Regions from separate parts of the Mesorhizobium sp. M0626 genome, predicted to be linked through region 1. Evidence: predicted binding sites of a transcription regulator. Region 1 holds the regulator's gene; each other region holds the start of a gene.
The links. Region 1 encodes LexA, which represses DNA repair genes until DNA is damaged. Its sites were predicted from a motif close to TGTTCNNNNTGTGTTCNG; they were not measured.
Positions count from the first base shown of each region.

Region 2: NKI37_RS26515 (DUF3072 domain-containing protein) is a predicted target of LexA. The motif match lies at 4,777-4,794, and genes of this name have one in related genera.
Region 3: parE (DNA topoisomerase IV subunit B) is a predicted target of LexA. The motif match lies at 2,184-2,201, and genes of this name have one in related genera.

Region 1 is NZ_JAMYQD010000001.1:74,384-81,988, reverse strand. It holds gene gltX (glutamate--tRNA ligase) at 115-1,539, opposite strand; gene arr (NAD(+)--rifampin ADP-ribosyltransferase) at 2,001-2,417, shown strand; gene NKI37_RS00410 (ComEC/Rec2 family competence protein) at 2,524-4,980, shown strand; gene lexA (transcriptional repressor LexA) at 4,974-5,771, opposite strand; gene NKI37_RS00400 (GntR family transcriptional regulator) at 5,977-6,741, opposite strand; gene kynU (kynureninase) at 6,910-7,605, shown strand, end outside.
Region 2 is NZ_JAMYQD010000023.1:3,005-10,609, reverse strand. It holds gene NKI37_RS26545 (patatin-like phospholipase domain-containing protein) at 480-869, opposite strand; gene NKI37_RS26540 (Crp/Fnr family transcriptional regulator) at 1,372-2,118, shown strand; gene NKI37_RS26535 (PilZ domain-containing protein) at 2,516-2,800, opposite strand; gene NKI37_RS26530 (DUF982 domain-containing protein) at 2,986-3,228, opposite strand; gene NKI37_RS26525 (hypothetical protein) at 3,228-3,458, opposite strand; gene NKI37_RS26520 (NADP-dependent oxidoreductase) at 3,666-4,583, opposite strand; gene NKI37_RS26515 (DUF3072 domain-containing protein) at 4,829-5,038, shown strand; gene NKI37_RS26510 (nuclear transport factor 2 family protein) at 5,107-5,292, opposite strand; gene NKI37_RS26505 (hypothetical protein) at 6,046-6,279, shown strand; gene NKI37_RS26500 (hypothetical protein) at 6,942-7,187, shown strand.
Region 3 is NZ_JAMYQD010000005.1:99,887-107,491, reverse strand. It holds gene parE (DNA topoisomerase IV subunit B) at 60-2,114, opposite strand; gene cpaB (Flp pilus assembly protein CpaB) at 2,371-3,276, shown strand; gene NKI37_RS07675 (type II and III secretion system protein family protein) at 3,355-4,755, shown strand; gene NKI37_RS07670 (hypothetical protein) at 4,760-5,026, shown strand; gene NKI37_RS07665 (CpaE/TadZ family protein) at 5,071-6,285, shown strand; gene NKI37_RS07660 (TadA family conjugal transfer-associated ATPase) at 6,282-7,605, shown strand, end outside.

The sequences.
Region 1 (7,605 bases):
GAATGCGCGAACTCGCCACCGCATTTTGGGAGGTGCGTGCCAGATTGGGCCAAGGCCTAATGTTGCACTGCGAAACCCGCCTTTCAATGCCAATCTTCTTGGGCCAGTTCGCTCCTAATCGATTTGATCCGCAATCCGCGCCAGGCTTTCCTCGCGGCCAAGCACGGCGAGCACGTCGAACACGCCGGGCGAGGTGCTGCGGCCGGTAAGGGCCGCCCGGAGCGGTTGGGCCACGGCGCCGAGCTTGTGGCCGCCTGCCGTCGCGAACTCGCGCACCGCGGCTTCAGCCGCGGCAGCCGACCACTCGCCCGAAACAGTCTGCAAAGCGGCATGTGCGCCGCGCAGGATCGCGCGCGCGTCGGCATTGAGCAGTGCTGCCGCCTTCTCGTCGATCGGCAGCGGCCGCTCGACGAACAGGAAGGCCGCGCCATCGGCCAGTTCCACCAGCGTCTTGGCGCGCTCTTTCAGGCCCGGCAAGGCGGCCAGCAGCTGCGCCTTCCTGGCATCGTCGAGACGGGCGGCGATAGCCGGTCCGCCTTCGAGGTATGGCAGAGTGGCGACGAAAATGTCGAACAGCTCGGTATCGGCCATCTTGCGCATATGCGCGCCGTTGATTGACTCGAGCTTGGCGAAGTCGAAGCGCGCCGCACCCTTGTTGACATCGCCGATGTCGAACCACGAAATCATGTCCTTGATCGACATGATCTCGTCGTCGCCATGGCTCCAGCCGAGCCGTGCCAGATAATTGAGCAGCGCCTCGGGCAGATAGCCCATGGCGCGATAAGCCTCGACGCCGAGTGCGCCGTGCCGCTTCGACAGCTTGGCGCCGTCGGCGCCGTGGATCAGCGGGATATGCGACATCGACGGGACGTCCCAGCCCATCGCGTTGTAGATCACCGTCTGGCGCGCGGCGTTGGTCAGATGGTCGTCGCCACGGATGATGTGGGTGACGCCCATGTCATGGTCGTCGACGACGACGGCATGCATGTAGGTCGGATTGCCGTCCGAGCGCAGTATGATGAAATCGTCGAGGTCCTTGTTGGGGAAGCGCACCTCGCCCTGCACACGGTCGTGCACCACGGTTTCGCCCTCGGTCGGCGCCTTGATGCGGATGGCGCCCTTGACGCCGGGAGGCGCCTCCGAGGGGGCACGATCGCGCCACTGGCCGTTGTAGCGAGGCGGCAGGCCCTTGGCGCGTGCGGCCTCGCGCATCGCCTCGAGCTCGGCAGGCGTCTCGTAGCTGTAATAGGCCTTGCCCAGGCGCACCAGCTCCTCGGCCACCTCACGGTGGCGCGGCGCGCGCTCGAACTGCGATATGGCCTCACCGTCCCAGGAAAGGCCGAGCCAGGTCAGCCCATCCAGAATGGCCTGTGTCGCCGCCTCGTTGAAGCGTTCGCGGTCGGTGTCCTCGATGCGCAGCACCATCGTGCCGCCGGTGTGCTTGGCGTACAGCCAGTTGAACAGCGCCGTGCGCGCGCCGCCGATATGCAGATAGCCGGTGGGCGAGGGGGCAAAACGGGTGACGACCGTGTCGGACATGGAACTCTCGGGAAGTTTGGAAAGCGGGGCGTGATCGCGCGGACTTTCGCGCTTTGCGCGTTCATGTAGCATAGGAGGTCTGGGGCGCAAGGGGCAGACCCGATGGCTGGACGAGGCCGGGGCACGTCGGCAATTATCGGTTGCGTCAACGGGCGCCGGAGCCTTGTAGCACAAAATCTGTTCGCACCTCCGCGCAACCTCATTTGGCAGCAGCGTCAATGTCTGGGTTTCATTCGGCTGCAGCGTCCGTCACAGTGCCTGGAACATCGCTGCGACGGTGGTAGCCCCCTCTGACGAGCGGACATTTCTTCACGAATGCGGCACTGCCCGACTACAACGCCGCCGTGACAGCGTTGGCTTGGTCACGCATATTGACCTTCTGCAATCATTATCGTGAACACAGCAACTGTGTGCGGTCCGGTCTCGCCACGAAGGAGGAATGATTGAAAGAAGGGCTCCCGATGACCAGCAACGCCGACCATACGGAGGGTGATCCGTTCTACCATGGTACCCGGGCGGATTTGAAACCCGGGGATCTGCTGAGCGTCGGCCACCCTTCCAATTTCAGAGGTAAACCACTGTCATGGATCTATTTCACCCAGACACTGGAAGCCGCCATCTGGGGAGCAGAGCTTGCAACGGGTGACGGTCGTCAAAGGATTTACATCGTAAAGCCGACAGGGTTTTTTATGGATGACCCTAACCTGACCGATAAAAAATTTCCCGGCAATCCGACGAAATCCTACCGCTCCCGTGATCCGTTGCTCATCCTGGGGGAGCTCGCTGAATGGCAGGGTCATACACCGGAACAATTGAAGGCAATGCACGATGGGCTTGCTCGCCTGAGGGCGGAGGGCCGGGATATGATTGAGGATTGAGCGTCCTTGGCGGGTCAATTCCGGCGCGGTGGATGCGACCGCACGGACTTTCGCGCTTTGCGCGTTCATGTAGCATAGGAGGTCTGGGGCGCAAGGGGCAGACCCGATGGCTGGACGTGGCCGGGGCACGAAGGAAGGCGAAGGCGGCGAGGCAAGCGTCAGCGAACGCTCGCTGTTTGCCGATAGTCCCTATGCCGAGCCGCTGCCCCTCGCGCTGCCTGAGCCGCATCCCGGCATAGCGCCCGCGCTGCCCGGTGACGCGTTGCCGGCGCAAGTCACAGCGCCCGGATCTATCGCCCGACTGCGCAGACGGCTTCGCCGCCCGTCATGGCCCGCGCTCCGCCGCAGCCTTGCCGTGGCTGCCGACACGGAGCTCGACCGGGGCGTCGCCTTCCTGCTGGTCCCGGTTTTCCTGGCAGCCGGCGTCATCGTCTACTTCTCGCTGGCCGGCGAGCCGGGCTTTGCGCAGCCAATCGCCATTGTGGTGCTGGCGACATGTTGCGCTGTCGCCACGCGATCGCGGCCGAGGACGCATCTGTTCTGCATGGCCGCGATGCTGTGCGCGCTCGGCGTCGTCGCCGCCAAGGTCGAGACCTGGCGCGCCGGAACGCAGATGCTCGGCTCCGAGATTCAGACACGGCTGACCGGCCGCGTCGTCAGTCTCGAACAGATGGAAAGCGGCCGCATCAGGCTGACGCTCGACGTGGTTTCGACCGCTTACCCCGAGCTGCGCTACGCCCCGGAGCGGGTCAGGCTCTCGGCGCGGACCGTTCCCGCCGATATGACCGCCGGCTCCCTGATCACCGGCTATGCCAGGCTGTTGCCGCCGACCGGTCCGGTGCGGCCGGAGAGCTACGATTTCTCCTTCGACAGCTATTTCACCGGTATCGGCGGCAGCGGCTTCTTTCTCGGCAACCCGAAAACCATTGCTACGCAGGGACCGCCGCCGCTGACCGCACGGCTCTCCTCGGCAATCGAGAACGCGCGCGAAAACATTGCCGACCATATCAGGGGCAAGATCGGCGGCGCCGAAGGCGAGATTGCCGCGGCGCTGATTGTCGGCGTGCGCGCCGGCATCCCGGACGAGGTCAACGAAGCGATGCGGCGCACCGGCATCTACCACATCATCTCCATCTCCGGCCTGCACATGGCGCTGGTTGCCGGCACCATCATGGCGTTGCTGCGTGGCGCCTTTGCGCTGTTTCCCGTTTTCTCTTCGCGCCGGCCGGTGAAGAAATATGCGGCCGCGGCAGCGCTTGTCTCGATCGCCGCCTATCTCGTTATTTCAGGCGTCGTGGTTGCCGCCGAGCGCAGCTTCATCATGCTGGCGGTCATGCTTGTCGCCGTGCTGTTTGATCGCGCCGCACTCACCATGCGCAATCTGGCGATCTCCGCCATTGCCGTCATCCTGGTGTCGCCGCACGAGGTGGTCGGTCCCAGCTTCCAGATGTCGTTTGCCGCCACCGCCGCCCTTGTCGGCGCCTATGCCGGCTGGGCCGATTACCGCGCCGACAAGGTGAGAACGCCGCTGGCAAAGCGCTCCTTCGTCGGCTTCCTGTCGCGAAAATTCGCGCTGGCCATGGGCGGCCTCGCCATGACCTCGATCATCGCCGGCAGTGCAACCTTGCTGTTCGCCATCTGGCATTTTCAGCGTGTGTCGCCGCTCAGCCTGATCGCCAATCTGGCCGTGATGCCGATTGTTTCGTTGATCGTCATGCCCTTTGCCGTGCTCAGCGCACTGGCGATGCCGTTCGGCGCCGACGGGCCGTTCCTCTATGTGATGGGCAAGGGTCTGATGGCGATGATCGCTATATCGGCCTGGATTTCCGAGCGCTCGCCGGTCGACGCCGTCGGGCTGATCTCCATCCGCTCGGTGCTGTTGGTGGCAGTCGCCCTCGTCATCGCCACCATGGCCACCACCTGGCTCAGGCTGGCGGCCGTGCCTTTCGCGCTGGCCGGCCTGTTGACGGTGCCGCAGGTGCTTACGCCCGACGTGCTCATATCCGAGGACGCACATTTGGTGGCCATGCAGATCGGTGGCGGCGAACTCGCCCTCAACCGCGAACGCTCCAACGAATTCACCACGGACAATTGGAAACGGGCGCTGCGGGCCGAAACCATTATCCCGCCCGAGATTTTCGAGGCAACAGATACGCGGTTCGATCTCGATCCGCTCGATCTGCCGCCCGGCTCGCCCTTCTATTGCACCGGCGATCTCTGTATCGCTCGACACCCTTCCGGAGCCATTGTAGCTCTTGCGAAAGACCGCAAGACGGCGCGGCCGGCCTGTGCCTTCGCGAGCCTGATCGTCATCGATGACGCCACCGCCTACAATCCGTGCCGCGACCCGCTGGTCCTGGTCGTGACGAAGAAACAGCTGGCCCGCGACGGCAGCGCCGCCGTCTTCTTCGATCCGCAATCGGCAGCGGCAGCGCCAACCATCCGGTTCGCCGTCGACAAGCCGTATCGCCCCTGGCACGAGCAACGCCGCTTCTCCCGCGACGCGCGCGGCCTGCCGCCTTACAACCAGCGTGAAAAGTACAAACCCAAGCCGGCTCAGTAGCGCCGGATCAATCCGACAAGCTTGCCCTGCACCTTCACCCTGTCCGGTCCAAAAATGCGGGTCTCGTAGGCCGGGTTGGCGGCTTCCAGGGCGATCGAGGCGCCCTTGCGGCGGAAGCGTTTCAGGGTCGCTTCCTCATCGTCGACCAACGCCACCACGATCTCGCCGGGGCTGGCTGTGTCGGCATTGCGGATGATGACCGTGTCGCCATCGAAAATGCCGGCCTCGATCATCGAATCGCCCTTGACCTCGAGCGCGTAGTGTTCACCGCCCATGATCATGTCGGGCGGCACCGAGATCGAATGGGTCTGATGCTGGATGGCGTCGATCGGCACGCCGGCGGCGATGCGTCCCATCACCGGGATTGAAATCGCGGAAACGGCATCGTCATTGCCGGCAGACATCGAACGCGACGGCGAGCCCGCCTTGATCTGGCGGCCGAGACCGCCTTGGCCCATCCCGCCTTGGCCCATCCCGCCTTGTCCTTGGCCGCCTTGCCCTTGGCCGGCTTGACCAAGACTGCCCTGAATGACGCTCGGCGAAAACTTCCTCGCCGCGTTGAGGCCTGGTGCGATCGAGTCGGGCAGCCGCAGCACTTCCAGCGCGCGCGCCCGGTTCGGCAGCCGGCGAATGAAACCGCGCTCCTCAAGCGCCGTGATCAGGCGGTGGATGCCGGACTTGGAGGCGAGGTCGAGCGCTTCCTTCATCTCGTCGAAGGACGGCGGGATTCCGCTCTCCTTCAGGCGTTCATGGATGAACATCAGAAGCTCATGTTGTTTGCGCGTCAGCATCGCGGCCCCCAAGGGTTCTGAAACCAGAATCAGAAAAAACAAACCCAGAACAAACACTATCTGTTCCAGTTGTGTTCCGCAACCTTTTAAAGTTTAATGAATGTGTTGACGTTTTGTTCAGCGTAACGTTCGGCGCTGCGAGCGCCGCCTGCGCCCAGTTGCCAGCAACGGGGTGAAACGAAGACAAAGTGCCCTGCGTCGTCGGCTACGATCGCCGCTTCCTTTTCGGACGGGGCTGCGCAGCATCCGCGCGGGGTTCTCTCTGGGCATAGACCCGCAGCGTGTAGCCGATGTGAGCGGTCATCAGAGTTTTCGCACGTTCGACGTCGCGATCGAGGGCCGCTTCCATCAGGGCGGTATGGTGTTCGATCGCCACGGCGTCGCGCAGGGCCGCCACGGCCTTCCGGTGTCCGTCCGTGCGGCCGGCGGCGGCGCGCAGCGTCGGGGCCAGACCCAGAAAGCGGTGATGGCGATGCAATTGGTCGGAAATCGTTGCATTGAAGCGCAGCAGCCAGCTGGATGTCGCGGCACTGAGCAGCGCCGCATGGAAGGCATCGTGTTTTTCGTACCACGCGTCGACCGCATCATCCGATGGATCGTCGAGAACAGACCCGCACCGTGAGAGACGATAGTGGGCGGCAACGACCGCGTCTTCCCACTCACGGTCGCCCTTCTCGATCGATTCCACCAGCAGGGGCAGTTCGACCACCAGCCGCGCACGCGCCAAATCCTCGAGCTCCGCCCGAGAGACGGGAGCGACCGCAAACCCGCGGTTGCTGATGGCGGTCACAAGCCGTTCCGCCTCCAGCCGCGACAGCGCCTCGCGCAACGGCGTCCAGCCGATGCCGTAGGTGTTGCGCAGCGTGCTCAGCTTCAACGGCGCGGCAGGCGCCAGCCGGGTCGCAAGAATATCGCGCCTGAGCAGGCGATAGGCCACTTCCGTCTTCGAGGTCTGCTCGTCATCCAGCATCGTGATCCATCAGACATAAACGCTCGGGCGGATCATTATATATCAAAGCCTTTCAATGGGTGAATTATATATAATGTTTGACAGTTCAAGGGCGACCACTCAAGATCGCCGGCATGTTTGGGCGGCAGGCTCCGCCGCGCGCGTTTGTCCATGGAGGGGCGCCGGATCATGAGCACGACACCCGATCTCGCTACAATCGAAGCAATGGATGCCGCCGATCCGCTGCGCTCCATGCGTGAACGCTTTGTCTTGCCGCAAGGCGTGATTTATCTCGACGGCAATTCCCTGGGCGCCGCGTCAGCGGTCGTCTTCAGCGAACTGCAGCAGGCCGCCACGCAGGAATGGGCGCACGACCTCATTCGCGCCTGGAACACCGCCGGCTGGTTCAACATGCCGGTGGAACTCGGAGATCAGCTCGGGCGACTGATCGGCGCGGCTGATGGGCAGACGGTGGTCTGCGACACAACCTCGATCAACATCTACAAGTTGCTGCACGCAGCGCTCGGCATGCGGCCGGATCGGTCGGTCATCGTTGCCGAGGGCGACAGTTTCCCGACCGACCTCTACATGGCCGAAGGCGTCGCCTCGACCCGGCCGGGAACGCGGCTGCGGCTGGAGGGCGTCGACGCGGCCGCAATCGAGGAGCTGATCGACGACAGCGTTGCCGTCATCCTGGTCAACCACGTCAACTACAAATCCGGCCAGTTGCGCGACATGGCGGCGCTGACGCGCAAGGCACATGACGCCGGCGCGCTGATCATCTGGGATCTCTGCCACACGGCCGGCGCCTTGCCGGTCGAACTTGACCGTGCCAATGCCGATTTCGCCGTCGGCTGCACCTACAAATACCTCAATGGCGGCCCG
Region 2 (7,605 bases), on a different contig from region 1:
CCCCCCGCCTCGTTGGATCAAATGCGCCCGAAGCGCTCTCTGTCACGCCTAATTGCGCAATGCGACAGCAAAAGATCAATAATTCCAGTCGCTTGCAGAAGCTGCAGCGTAGACGGTTCGGCTAAACGGAGTGTCGGGAGAAGAGGGGATGGTGCCCAGAGGCGGAATTCAAGTGAAGAAAATCCCGTTTTGCTTTCAGATACTTAGGGCAATGTTAGCCGCATCTGCTACCAACATAAATACCAACAAAATATTCCTGTGGATTGGTTCGGTTCCTGCTATTTCTCTCAATGCCTTGCACCTGCACCTTGTCTCTTCCGGTTTAGTCTACATCCTTCTTGGTCATACCTCATCATGCGGGGTCGAGTGAAGACCACGGCTGGCCAAGACGACTTAATCAGAACGGATGGCCATTGCCCCAAATATCGGGATCGCTTTAGGCGGTTTCTGAAAGCCGACATCGTGCGAAGAACAGGTGGCTATTTACGGGTCCTGAGACCTTGGCCCATACACCGCTTTGTAGGGTGGACGCGGCGCAGCGAAAAGCGCGGCCAGCCGTTCCTCATGTTGCTTGACCAGTGAGGCAGCAATAACAGGTAACTCTGCGGCGGACCGGTGTAGTCGTCGAGGTCGATCGGATTAGACTTCATAGGTGCTCCGTCGATGCGTAGTAGACGGTCTCGTCCTACCAGCAGCCCAGCTTGGCCCGGTGCATTCTGGCTTTGCAGGCGCATGGCGGCAGAAATGATCTCGCGCCAGTGCCTGATACCGCCCTTGGCGATTTGGCCCTTGGTGAAGGCGAACTCCAATTCAACGCAGCCGAGAGACAGGATGTCGATTTGATGTCGGTCAATTGCGTAGCAGGCCATGGCATCGACCAACGCTGTCAAATAACTGGCATAGTAGGATCGGCGCCTCGGAGGTGCCGGGCCACATCCACCCGCTTGGGCCGTCCCCAAGTCTGATATCTGTCAGGAGAGCCACAACTCGCTCCGGCTCACGATCGAAAGTCGCAATCGCTTGAAGGCCCTTTAAGCCGGCGACTACCTCGAACCCGGCCTCCCGGAGAGAGTTCTCGACGTCTCCACGATCAGCACGAAACCCGATGACATTGAAAGCCTGCTTCGTGCGCCCCAACAGTTGAACGGCTGCGAACTCTTAAGGTTCCTGGCGCGCAATAGCACTCGTTAATCCGGTGGAAAGCAGGTTGTGATCCAGCCGTTTCGAACAGGTTGCGGCAGGCGAAAAGGATTGAGGACAGCTGAACTTTGCGCGCATCATCGACGCACTGACCATTGGCCTTCGTCTCCTCTAGGCAGCGGGAACATTAGCGCCAACTAAAAGTTGGGAGCATACACGAACAGGTTCTTGATGGCACATGATCATTCTTTCAAAATGTTGATCCGCAAGCTCCAAGCCATCTCGGAACTCGCAGAATCAGACATTGCGACCTTGGGGAACATCTCGATTCAGGAGAAGAGATATCAGGCCAACGAAGACATTCTGCGCGAGGGCGATAAGCCGAGCCTTTCGTTCGTCGTTCTTGAAGGCTTAATAGGGTCGATCAAACTAACCGGGGAGGGGAAGCGTCAAATCTCCTCCTTTTTTGTTCCGGGCGACATTCCCGACCTGCATGGTTTGCATTTGTCGGTCATGGATTGCACTTTCACCCCTCTCATGCCCGCTAGGGTGGGCTTCATGCGGCACGACGAACTTCGCGCCGTTTGCGACCAGCACTCTTCGATAACGAGAGTGTTTTGGCGCTCGACGGTGATCGATGCGGCGATCTATCGAGAGTGGGTCACCAACGTCGGTAGGCGCGACGCCTACTCGCGTATGGCCCACATTCTTTGCGAACTCATTGTTCGCCTTCGCTCGGTAGGCCGCATTGAAGATCATGTGGCCTATCTCCCCATAACGCAGGCTGCACTTGGCGACGCACTTGGCCTCTCTACCGTGCACGTGAACCGAGTGCTTCAGGACCTTAGACGCGACGGTCTGATATCCACCGTTGGCTCGCGTTTTCATGCGACCGACTGGGCAGGGCTCGTTCGCGCCGCAGATTTTGACTCTACCTATCTTCATCAAAGGGCTGCGCAGACGGGTGCCGGTTTCTGATCCTGCTGGGTCGCTCATGATCCGTTGAGCCCTCGCGATCCTCAAAACCGAATCTCCTGTAGAACCCGCACTCCAACAGGAATGTCGATCACCGCTTGAGAACTGGACCGCAGACTTACCTAGCGACGGCATGGCTTCTCAAAGATACGACCTCAGGAGGGACTCGACGAAACCTGAGCGGTGTTTGACGCGTTCACTGGCCAACCAGCCGAGGCGTGGGGCGCTCCGGCTAAATATCTGGACGAGGAATATTCCCGCGATTTTGTAAGCCTTCTGACCGTGTCGACCTGAAGCGAAGTTTCGCCGGGGGGTAATCTCTAAAGTGCGACTGCCATGGAACACGTGCCGAGCGCCGGAGAGTGTCCAATTCCCCGGTCTGTGCATCCCGGGCACAAGCTCAGCCATAGTGGAGACGCGGCTTTGGCAACGTTCCTATAAATTGAACCCCAATTCGGTCGTTCCTGCGCCACCGCAGGACTGCCTGGTAGGCAACGCCGTCGGTCGGCACGTAAACCACGAACCGCTCAGGGACACGCGATTCCACCGGGACTTTGAGCTCAGCTCCGCCACTGTTTTGGTTCCGAATGGTGCAACTGATCTCGGAGTTTGTGATTCCGCTGATGATTGAGGCGCCTTTCAGCACCCGCTGCCTCCGTTCGCGGCGATGCTCTTCATCAACCATGTGACCTCCATCGGTCACCCGCGGCCCTATATGGTACGCGCACCGGCGAATAACTGTCCATCTAGGTCGTCGCTCGTTAGTGTCTCACTTTAAAGTTTGACGACGGAGACGGACAGCATAAATGCCCGTTGCGCCGGTGAATTCGCAACGCGAACAGACCCGAATGGGCTCGTCGTATAGCGTTGTTAATCCGGCAGCAGCATCTCCTCTTCATCGGCCGCGGCTTCGAACAGCAGCCGGAAGTCATTACCCGGCATTTTGCCATCCATCGCAGATAGGCAAGCTTCGGCCGCCAGCCGCCACTTGGGGCCACGACTGGACCACTTTAGGAGCTCCTCGGCGGCGGCATCAACCCGGTTGACACCAAGGCGAAGCCCCGGGCGCTCAGTCTTCACATAAACCGGAGGGTTGAACCAACGGTGGGGCATCACGCCTCTCGAACGTCAAAGGCGATGAACAGTCCCCAAACGGAGGCTGATTTGACGATCATTTCGACTAACTGGCAGTCAGTTTCGAGAAGATCGCCGCCGCGCTCACGGACCGCTACAATGGTCGCTTTGACGGAAATAATGTCGCCGGGTTGAGAGCCCAACAGGACCTCGCGGACCAGCTCCTTGGCCGTTTGCTGCGTAGGCCGAACAGGTGCTTGAATGTCCATCCCATCCTCCCAGAGAGATAGAACCTCAATCAGCTATTCTGTGGGTCACTTTCCGAAAAAGGCAAGAATCGGAAACGTACAAAGTAGGTTCCCGCAAACACCGCCCTACGATGGCTAAATCCCGCGACAGGCGCTGATTTGCACCTCACCGTGTCAGCTGCCAGAGGCGGCCATACGGAGAGAGGACCGGCCTCCTCGCCCAAGTTCTCACGGACGAACGCGGACAACCGTCTTTCCTGCGCGTCGGTCCGTTGAGTTGAAGGTGCCGATGGCATCATCCAAGCTCGAAACCTTGCCAATGTTCGTCCGCAGTCGTCCATCGCGGATCCGCTGCACTATCTCAGAGAGCTGAGGGCGATCAGCCTCGACGACGAAGTCAACGGTCAGGCCATCGGCAGCTCGAATGTCCGTTGGTCCAACGACTGTGACAAGGATACCTCCGGCGCGGACGAGCGTTGCGGATCGCTTCTGGATATCGCCGCCGATGACATCGAACACCAGATCGACGCTGCCTACATCTTCAAGGGTGTCTTTTGCGAGGTCGAGGAATTCATTTGCACCGAAGTCGAGCGCTTTCTGGCGGTCGGCGGCCCGCCCGGTGCCGATCACATAGGCTCCGGCCTCCCTTGCAAGCTGCGCCACCATCGAACCGACGGCACCGGCAGCGCCATGCGCGAGAACGCTCTGCCCGGCCTTGATGCGGCCATGCTGAAACAGCCCCTGCCATGCGGTTAGGCCGGAGATCGGCAGGCTAGCGCCCACCGTAAAGTCGACATCGCCGGGCAGCGGCGCGAGGTTACGGGCCTCCATGGCAACATACTCGGCGAGGGTGCCGTCGCGATGCCAGTCCGCGAGGCCGAACACCCGCTGACCGATAGAAAGCCCTCTGGTGCCGTAGCCGAGCGCAGTGACCACACCAGCCAGTTCGTGGCCCAGGATCGAAGAGGTCCGGTCACGGAAGGCTCGGTCGGCCCACGTCGAGGGCCACTCCAGTTCGGTGTTGACGAATCCTGCCGCATGAACCTGTACGACCACGTCGTTAATTGCCGCCTGAGGCTCGGGCAGCTCCACCAACTTCATCCCGGCCGTTCCTGCAGTCTGGTCCGTCGCTACGATTGCTTTCATGGGGATTGTCTCCTCACCGTTGGGGTAAATTGCGGGCGCGGAGGATCTTTCGATGTCTCGCGCAGAGTTGGCGTCGGGTTCATCGTTGGCGACCGCGAGCGGAAGCTAAGCAATCTCGTCGGATTCTTCCAGCACGGGTAAACTTGCAGTTGTGAACACCTATGCCCTCGCAATTTCACACACTTCAAGCATGTGGAACAAAAGCAGATCAAATACGTTGTGCCGTTCCCAACACGGAGAGCGTCATGCAAACTTCACCCCGAGCCAAAAGCGAAACTATCAGCAAGGATCCTGACGAATGGACGACGGGAGACGAGCCAATGACTCCGTCGCAAGCTTCCTACTTGAAAACATTATGTGAGCAGGCGGGCGACGACAGAAGCTACGCCGAAGATCTAAGCAAAGCCGAGGCCTCGAAGCGAATCGACGCGCTAAGGACTGAGCTCAAGCTCTAAAGGCGCTGGGAGACCTACGACAGGTTGGCCAGTTTTGCGGTATTTGGCCTCTGATCTGGACGGTCGTATTAGTGAAGGTGGTAGAGTTTGCTAAGGATCTTCATTTCTCCTGCGATTTTGAGCAGAGAAAGATAGTCGGTGAACCTTGTGGTTCCAAATTCGTCCTCGACCTTCGCAGTGGCTGCATCGCCCGTAATGTCGAGCGATGCGACTGCCCAGTTGGGGCTGGTGTTCGGCGGCAAGGCCGCACTCATCACCTCGCCGACATAGGCATCGACACTCAGCCATGGAGCTCGAAGAGATCGCGGCTATCTACCCGCTCCATCAGCAAACCGGGTATGGGCGGAAAGTGGGCGTAGGCCGACCATGTGGTTGTCGACGCCGAGATGCGCAGTGCTGGTATCGGCGCCAAACTGATGGGGCGATCGAGAAGGAAGCAGCGCGTTTCGGCTGCGACATCACCCGCATCTCGATACGAGCGCACACACAAATTCTACAGCCTAAACGGTTAGGCCGATGATGCGCTCGTTCTGGTCAGCCACTGAGTGCGTGGGCCGAGGCAGAGTTCCCACAATATGCTGCGCACAAAATAGCGACAGAGCGGGCCTAGAAGCGACATAGCGCCGGGTGTGAACGCGAACGCAGCCGGCGCCCGAATGCGTTCAGCGAGCGCCGTCGCGTCCACCTTGCCTTTCTTTGACGGCCCTGATGTTCAGCTTCCCACGGCAGCGCGTGGAAGTCGGGCTGGTGCCCCGCTTCACGGTAGCCAGCCTGAGTGAGTAACTTGCTTTGTCCCGCTCCACAACGCAAACAAACGGCGGATTCCCCAAGCACCTATAAACGCCTACAGCTTTTTCCATGCGACAGGTGTGCTGCGGGTGCTCGAAGATGTCGTCCTTCATTGCGATGACAGAACAGGGAGCGAGGACAACTCTTTTTTTGATTGCAGAGAGAGTCTGAGCGGGCTTACTAGTGAGGGGTTTGCCATCGCTTTGAGGGAGGCTGCGATGGTTGCAACGCCCATAGATATCGCTCAAGCGGCCACTACGGCCACCTTGCTGATGCGCCTTCGTCAACGTCATCGCGATGACGTGGCGCGAGGCTGGGAAGATGCCGACCCTTCTACTGTTGCCGTCTCCCGTGCGCCTGAGTGTCAATGGCGCGATTTAGCCAAGGCCCTGGTGCACGATTGGTTCGAGCTGATCGAAACTGGCTTGGTGGATTGGATCGTCAGCAAGTAGCCGCTGCCCGCCAGCGGCCCAGCAGCCGTCTGCGGGACTTTGCAGCGGGCGCGCTGGGCCTGACCGGTGGGGCGGTGTGGTATCCGCCGGCTGGCGAACATATGCGCCTCCTCCCAACGCCAGCGAAACATCCAAACGAACGAGGCGATCTAACAGCGATCTCCCCATCCAGCCAACACATAGGCCTATAGCAAGGGGTCTATAATCGCTGAGAGAGCGAAAATGGCCGACGCCATGGTTGGGGAACCCGGGTGGGTAGGCGCCGGCCACAAGCGGAACAGGCCCGCCGCGCCACACACATGGCTGATTTGTCATCACGTGGTTATGGTGTGATCGCGTAGGGCTAGACCAGCGGAACTTAGTAAACGCCGCTTGGTAAGCGATCCTCGACGCGATCGTTCATCGCCACGACGACTTGGGAAACTTGACGGTTGCAGCCTTCTGCCATGTCAAGCTCAAGTCATTAACAGCGGCCGCCCGGTCATGAGCAGGCATGCGCCCATCCTAGCATGTCGCGCTGCCGGTATCGCAAGGCGCCGGCAGCAAGGGGAGGCGACCAGAGCCGATGTGAAGGGACTAGGCAGCTAATATTCGCTTGCGCTAATTTAAAAGTGCCGTAACGTCATGCTCAGCCTTTTGCGGAGGCGCAACGGTGGGGAAGTATGATGAGAGTTGCTGCGTTTTGTGCGGCGATCGTGATCGCTGGGACTGGTGTCGCTGTTGCCAAGGAGAAGAAGGTGGTGGTGAGTGACGCCACGGACCTTTGCTCTACGAAGCAGTCGGCCAAGAAGCAGGTGCTCGAGCTGGACTGCAGGCCGACCGGAACCGCCAAATTGCCGGCCGATCGAACGCCGGAAAAGCCGCGCCTCGGATACGACACCAATCCGTGGCTGGTTAAAGGCCTTTAGAGACTAGCCGATGGCAATACAGCGCGGCTAAGGGGAATGTGCGCTGGCGGTGAAGCCTTCTTTGTTCTCTCATCGGGGGAACATTGTCGCCTGGAAACGCTTCGGACGGTGCACTGCCCCATCAGTGCAACGTTCCCTTCCTTGTTTGCACTGGCCGGCTGCTGAAAGGTGGCCGGCTTTTTTGTATATAACCGCGACCTGATGTTTGGGATTGTTGATGGACAGCCGCGAGTGGCCGCTGCTGGCCTAGCGTCTAGGATTGGAATATGTAGAGGCGAGATCACCAAGGCAGGAATGACCAGACTAAACAGCGGTTTCGTCTGTTCGCCGCGACGCCGGCGATAATTGAATTCAGAAGGGCGTCGGCCCGGCTGCACAGCCGGGCCAAGGCTGGAAGAGTTCCGCTCCCGCCCAGCCG
Region 3 (7,605 bases), on a different contig from region 1:
GAAAAGTTTGAAACGGTTTTCCGCCCGGAACTGCGTCAAAACGAAGAGTCGGCCGGCGCTCAGATATCCAGCACTTCCGTCGCGGCGAATTCGGCGCGTTCCTGGATGAAGCGGAAGCGGGCTTCCGGCTTGGTGCCCATCAGCGCGTCGACAGCATCCTTGGTCGCCGCCACGGCGTCGATGACATCGACCCGGAGCAGCGTGCGCTTCCTCGGGTCCATGGTGGTTTCCTTGAGCTGCGCGGCCATCATTTCGCCCAAGCCCTTGAAACGGCCGATCTCGACTTTGGCGCGGCCGGTGAATTCGGTGCGCAACAGCTCGTCCTTGTGCGCATCGTCCCTGGCATAGGCAACCTTGCCGCCTTGCCGGATCGAATAGAGCGGCGGCACCGCCAGATAGAGATGGCCGCCATTCACCAGGTTCGGCATTTCCTGGTAGAAGAAGGTGATCAGCAGCGAGGCTATGTGAGCGCCGTCGACGTCGGCGTCGGTCATGATGATCACGCGGTCGTAGCGCAAATCCTCGTCGCGGTATTTCGAGCGCGTGCCGCAACCGAGCGCCTGAATCAGGTCCGAAATCTGCTGGTTGGCGGCTAGCTTGTCGTTGCCGGCGCTGGCGACGTTGAGGATTTTTCCGCGCAGCGGCAGCACCGCCTGGCTGGCGCGGTCGCGCGCCTGCTTGGCCGAGCCGCCGGCCGAGTCGCCTTCGACGATGAACAGTTCGGCGCCCGCGGCGGCATTCTGCGTGCAGTCGGCGAGCTTGCCGGGAAGGCGCAGCTTGCGCACCGCGCTCTTGCGCGACACTTCCTTTTCCTGGCGCCGGCGCACCCGCTCGTCGGCGCGCGCAATCACCCATTCCAGCAGCTTGGAGGCTTCCTGCGGATTGTCGGCCAGCCAGTGGTCGAAGGGATCGCGGATGGCGGTCTCGACAATGCGAATGGCTTCGATCGTTGCCAGCCTGTCCTTGGTCTGGCCGACGAATTCCGGCTCGCGAATAAACACCGACAGCATGCCTGCCGCCGAGATCATCACGTCTTCGGAGGTGACGATCGAGGCGCGCTTGTTGCCGACCAGGTCGGCATAGGCCCGAAGCCCGCGCGTCAGCACATTGCGAAAGCCGGCCTCATGCGTGCCGCCTTCGCCGGTCGGGATTGTGTTGCAGTAGGAGTTGACGAAGCCGTCACCGCCGAACCAGGTCACCGCCCATTCCAGCGAACCGTGGCCGCCCTGCTTCTCGCTCTTGCCGGCGAAGATTTCGCGGGTCACCTGGAAATCATCGCCGAGCGATGCCTTGAGATAGTCCTTCAAGCCGCCGGGGAAATGGAACTCCGCCTTGGCCGGCGTCTGGTCCTTTTCCTTGATCAGCGATGGGTCGCAGCTCCAGCGGATCTCGACGCCGCCGAACAGATAGGCTTTCGAGCGGGTCATGCGATAGAGCCGCGCCGGCTCGAAGGCGGCGCCCTTGCCGAAAATCTGCTCGTCGGGATGGAAGCGGATTTTGGTGCCGCGCCGGTTGTGCACTTCGCCGAGCTGCTCCAGCCCGCTCACCGGAACGCCGCGCGAGAACCTTTGGCGGTAAAGCTGGCGACCGCGCGCGACCTCGACTTCGAGATGGTCCGACAGCGCATTGACGACCGAGACGCCGACACCGTGCAGACCGCCGGAGGTCTCATAGACCTTGCTATCGAACTTGCCGCCCGAATGCAGCGTCGTCATGATGACTTCGAGCGCCGGTTTCTTGAATTTCGGATGCGGATCGACCGGAATGCCGCGGCCATTGTCGGTGACGGTCAGAAATCCGTCGGCCGACAGCTCGACATCGATGAAGGTGGCATGGCCGGCGACCGCCTCGTCCATCGAATTATCGATGACCTCGGCAAACAGATGGTGCATCGCCTTGTCGTCGGTGCCGCCAATATACATGCCGGGACGGCGCCGCACCGGCTCCAGCCCCTCCAGCACCTCGATGTCGGCGGCGCTATAGCCCTCGCTGCCGTCCTTGGTCGCGGCAGGACGCTTCGTGGCCTGCACCAGCGGGTCGGCCGGGCGCGAAGGTGTCCGAGCCGGTTGGGGCTGCTTTTCCAGATTGCCGAAAAGATCGTTGTTGTCGTCCATGCCTACCATAGAATCCGTGCCGCGAATCACCCGTCGATACTGCCACGCTTTTCGGCGCCAAGCGACGGAAGTTCCTGTTACGTTCGGGGATTAAACCCTTCTTATCCTAAAACCTTTCGATAACCAAGCCGGCGGAAATAGGTCCGTGCGGAGCGGGCGCGATTCCTGAATCTTTAACAAAGCGGCCTAGCGTCGCCTCAACAAAACAAAAGACCACGAATGTCAGGGGTTGGTTGTGAGGGGCAAGGCCATAACGATGATTGGCATCGCTGCCGTCTTCGGCGCGATTTCAATCTTTGCCGCGGATTTCTGGGTGAAAAGCCAGGCCAAGGCCGATGCCGAAGAGAAAACGGCGTCGATCCCGGCGCCCGCCGTCCCCAAGGTCGTCTTCAAGACCATCGTGGTGGCCAACGCGCCGCTGCGTTACGGCATGGAGCTTGACCGGGCGCAGCTCAGCGAAATCCCATGGTCCGAGGATTCGGTGCCGCAGGGCGCATTCACCACAGTCAATGCATTGCTCGCCGAAGGCAGCCGCGTGGTATTGTCGCCGATCGAGATCAACGAGCCGGTGCTGATCAGCAAATTGTCGGGGCCGAACGGCCGCGCGACGCTATCCAACATGATGACGCCCGGCATGCGGGCGGTGACAATCCGCACCGACGAGATCGCCGGTGTCGGCGGCTTCGTCATGCCGGGCGACCGGGTCGACGTGGTGCTGACACGCGATGCGGGCGAAATCCAGGAAGTGGCCAAGAACGCGCAGGGCGCTGCCGGATCGACCGTTACCTCCGAGATCGTCGTCTCCGACGCCAAGGTGCTGACCGTGGGGCAGGGCGCCGACGAGCGCCAGACCACACCGCAGATCGCCAATTCCGTCACCATCGAGGTGACGACCGAAGGCGCGCAGAAAGTGGCGCTTGCCCGCACCGTCGGCACCTTGTCGCTGTCGCTCCGCTCGGCCGCAGACGGAGGGGCCGCCAAGGACGGCGTCACCACCATCTCGTCCTTCGGCGGATCGGTCGCCTCCGGCGTCCAGGCCGCTGCCGGCGCGCTGTTCACTGCCGCGACCAAGGAGCCTGAGAAGCCGAAATTCAAGACGATCATCGTGACGCGCGGCACGCAGGTCGAAGAATACCAGGTTCCTGCGCGGGACCAGCAATAACTGCCGGTGGGGACCGGGCGAGGGACGGGACAGATGTCGGGACTTCATGCATTTCAGACGACGAAAGGACTGCGCCCAATGCGGGCGCTCGCGATAGCGGCTTGCCTCGCCGCGGCCGCAATGCTCGGCCTCAGCGCGCCAGCCAAGGCCGACAACGATATCGTCCATGTCTCGTCGACAACGAATGCGTCGATCAAGGTGGCCAAGGGCAAGCCGAAGACGGTCATGACCAATGCCGCCTTCTATCAGATCGTCATCGGCGATCCGGAGATCGCCAACGTCAATCCGCTGACCGACAAATCCTTCTATGTGCTGGGCAACAATCTCGGCACCACCGGCATCGCGCTGTTCGACGAGAACAAGCAGTTGGTCGGCACCGTCGACATCGAGGTGACGCTGGACACCGACCAGCTGGCCAGCACCATTCGCGCCAGCGTGCCGGACGCCAAGATCAAGGTCGGCTCGGCCAATGGCCGCGTCGTGCTGTCGGGCGAGGCCGATGACGCGGTCGCCGCCGAGAAGGCAAGCAAGATCGCCAGCCGCTTCTCCGGCAATGAAGAAGTGATCAATTCGGTCAACATCTCGTCCTCGCAGCAGGTTCAGCTCAACGTCCGCTTCGTCGAGATCAATCGCCAGGCCGGACAGGATCTCGGCGCCAAATACAGCGCCAATTTCGCTTACGGCATTGGCGGGCGCGACGTCACCCTCGAGCCGGGCTCGGTGCCGGGAGCCGGCAATGGCGAGATCATCGGCCGGCTGCTGTCCAACGGCCTGTCGATCGACGTCGCCATCAAGGCGCTGGAGGAACGTGGTCTCGCCAGGCGGCTGGCCGAGCCGAACCTGATCGCCCGCTCGGGCCAGACGGCAAGCTTCCTCGCCGGCGGCGAGTTCCCGATCCCGGTCTCCGAGGACAATGGCAAGATTTCCGTCAGCTACAAGAAATACGGCGTCAGCCTCGACTTCACGCCGACGGTTCTCAAGGACGGGCTGGTGAGCCTCGACATCGCGCCGGAAGTGTCCTCGATCGACGCTTCGGCCTCCTACAATATCGGCAATATCTCGGTCCCGGGCTTTATCGTGCGCCGCGCCAAAACATCCGTCGACCTGAAGAATGGCCAGAGCTTCATGATCGCCGGCCTGCTGCAGTCACAGAACGACATTACCACATCGCGTCTTCCCGGCCTCGGCAAGCTGCCGGTGCTCGGCTCGCTGTTCTCCTCCAAATCCTATCAGCGGCGCGAGACCGATCTGGTGATCATCGTCACCCCCTATCTGGTCAAGCCGGTCGATCCGTCGAAGAAGCTGCTCGAGCCGACCGACGGCACGCAGCCGGCCAGCAATGTCGACTATTTCCTCAACAACACCGAGGAAGTGAAATCGTCCGAAGCCAATCGTGCAGTGGCAATGGCCAGCGGCAGTACGGCACAGCCGGCCGCGGTCACCACCGTCGGGCATTTCCTCGACCTGCCGAAGGATTGAAGCCATGCGCGTGGAATCATGCATCGCCCTGCTGCTCGCCGGCCTCGCCAGCGGCTGCACCAGCGACGACTATGTCCGCTCCGAGGGACCGACGATTGCCGCCGGCAACGCACAGGCCGCCAATACGGCCATGCAGATGGTCGATCCCTGGAAATACGGCGTCCAGAACACCAGGCTGCTGGTGCCGGCGCAGCGCAGTGAGGCGGCAGTCAACGCCGCCGACCAGGCTGCTGCCGCCAAGGCCGTGCAACCGACAGCGACAACCGATTGATTTGCCCGGTGATTTGACCGGGAATGACCTGACAGGCTGACAAAATGGCAAGCGGCATCAAGACCAAGAAGATCCTGCTGGTGTCCAGCGACCGGACCTTTGCGCAGGATACGCGCACCGCGTTCGCGGCCTCGGAGGTGATCCAGCTTTCGACCGTCGAGAAGAACATTACCGAACTGCGCGGCGAGGTACAGGAAGCCGATTTCGGCGCGCTCATCGTCGACATGGATGCGGCAAAGCTGGAAGAGATCGAGTCGCTGCAGCGCATCATGCGCCGGCTCGAAGGCCGCGTTCCCGTGGTCGTCGTCACCCAGGAATTCAACGCCGCCGCGGTGCGCATCCTGGTGCAGCTCCAGGTCGCTGATTTCCTGGTCAAGCCGATCACCACCGCCGATCTGGTGCGGTCGGTCGTGCGCGCGCTGCAAGGGCCGGGGCGCGAGGAAAACACCGAGTCGCAGATCTATACCTTCATGCCGGCCGCCGGCGGCGTCGGCACCACGACGCTGGCGCTGCAGACCGCCTTCCAGCTGCATCATTCGGTGACGCGTGGCGCGTCGACCTGCGTGGTCGACCTCAACTTCCAGCAAGGCGCCTGCGCCGAATATCTCGACCTGGAGCCGCGCTTCGACATCACCGAAATCGAGAACCAGCCCGAGCGCCTCGACCGTCAGCTGCTGGACGTGATGCTGTCCAAGCATGCGAGCGGGCTCTGCGTGCTGGCGGCGCCCACGCATCCGTCGGAAATGCGCTCGTTCAAGACCGATGTCGTGGTGCGCATGCTCGATCTCGTCTCGGCCTATTTCGACAACGTCGTCATCGACATGCCGCGCACCTGGTTTCCGTGGACGGAGACGGTGCTGCTCGGCTCCAACAAGCTCTACATCGTCGCCGAAATGACGGTGCCATGCCTGCGCCACACGCAGCGGCTGATCCAGGCGGTCTACGAGACGGCCGGCAAGGAAGTGAAGCCGAACGTCATCGTCAATCGTTTCGAGCAGAAGATGTTCGACAACGGCATCAAGCAGGCGGATGTCCAGGAAATCCTCGGCGAGCATTTCGTCGGCGGCATCTCCAACAATTACCGGCTTGTGCGCGAAGCGGTCGACCGCGGCGTGCCGCTGCATGAGATCGATCCGAACGCCAATGTCGTCAACGATCTGAAGAGGATCATCCTGCCGGAAGAAGCCGTCGTGACGCCGGAGAAATCGCGCTCGCTGTTCGGCATCGGCAGGGGCCTCCTGAAGAGGAAAGCCGGATGACCAGCCGCTTCTCGACCCTGCAGAACCGTGACGTCCGCGCGCTGAAGCCGGCCGAGGCGGCGCCGGTCGCGCATCACGCCGTGGTCATCCCGACGAACCGCAAGGCCTTGCCGCCGAAGCCGGAGACAACACCGGGAAAAAGCGCCAACAAGGTGCTCGATGCCCGCGTGCGCATCCACCGGCTGCTGCTGGAGGAAATCAACCTGGTCGCGCTGGAGCGCCTGCCCAAGGATGAGATGCGCCGGCAGGTGCAGGAGTTCGTGTCGGAAAAGACCCGCCAGGAGCGTATGGCGATCAACACCGTCGAACTTGAAGCGCTGGTCGATGACATCGTCGATGAGATGGTCGGCCTCGGCCCGCTGGAACCGCTGCTCAAGGACCCCGACATCAACGACATCCTGATCAACGGCCACCAGAACTGCTTCGTCGAAAAACGGGGCAAGCTGCAGCAGGTCCATATCCCGTTCAAGGACGAGGCGCACCTGTTGCGCATCGTCAACAAGATCGTCGCCGCCGTCGGCCGCCGGGTCGACGAATCGCAGCCGATGGTCGATGCCCGCATGCTCGACGGCTCGCGCTTCAACGCCGCCATTCGCCCGGTCGCCGTCGACGGGCCGCTGGTGTCGATCCGCAAGTTTTCAAAGAACAAGCTCGGCCTGCACAAGCTGGTCGAGTTCGGCGCCATCACCCAGAACATGGCCGAGGTGCTGGCGGCTGCAGTCCACGCCCGCAAAACGACCATCATCTCGGGCGGTACCGGCACCGGCAAGACGACAATGCTCAACGCATTGTCAGCCTTTATTCCGGAAGACGAACGGTTGATCACCATCGAGGACGCGGCCGAACTGCAGCTGCAGCAGCCGCATGTCGCGCGCATGGAAACGCGCCCCGCCAACATCGAAGGTCATGGCGAGCTGAAGCAGCGCGACCTGGTCAAGAACGCGCTGCGCATGCGCCCTGACCGCGTCATCCTCGGCGAGTGCCGCGGCGAGGAGGCCTTCGACATGCTGCAGGCGATGAACACCGGCCATGAAGGCTCGATGGCGACCATCCACGCCAACACGCCGCGCGACGCCATTTCGCGCCTCGAGCAGATGCTGGGCATGACCGGCATGCCGATGACGGTGCAGTCGATCCGCAGCCAGATCGCCAGCGCGCTCGACCTTATCGTCCAGCTGACGCGACTGTCGGACGGCAAGCGCAAGGTGACCAGCGTCGCCGAGGTGACCGGCATGGAAGGCGACGTCATCCAGATGCAGGAGATATTCCGCTTCGTGCGCACCGGCATGGAAGCCGACGGCAAGATCCTCGGTCACTACG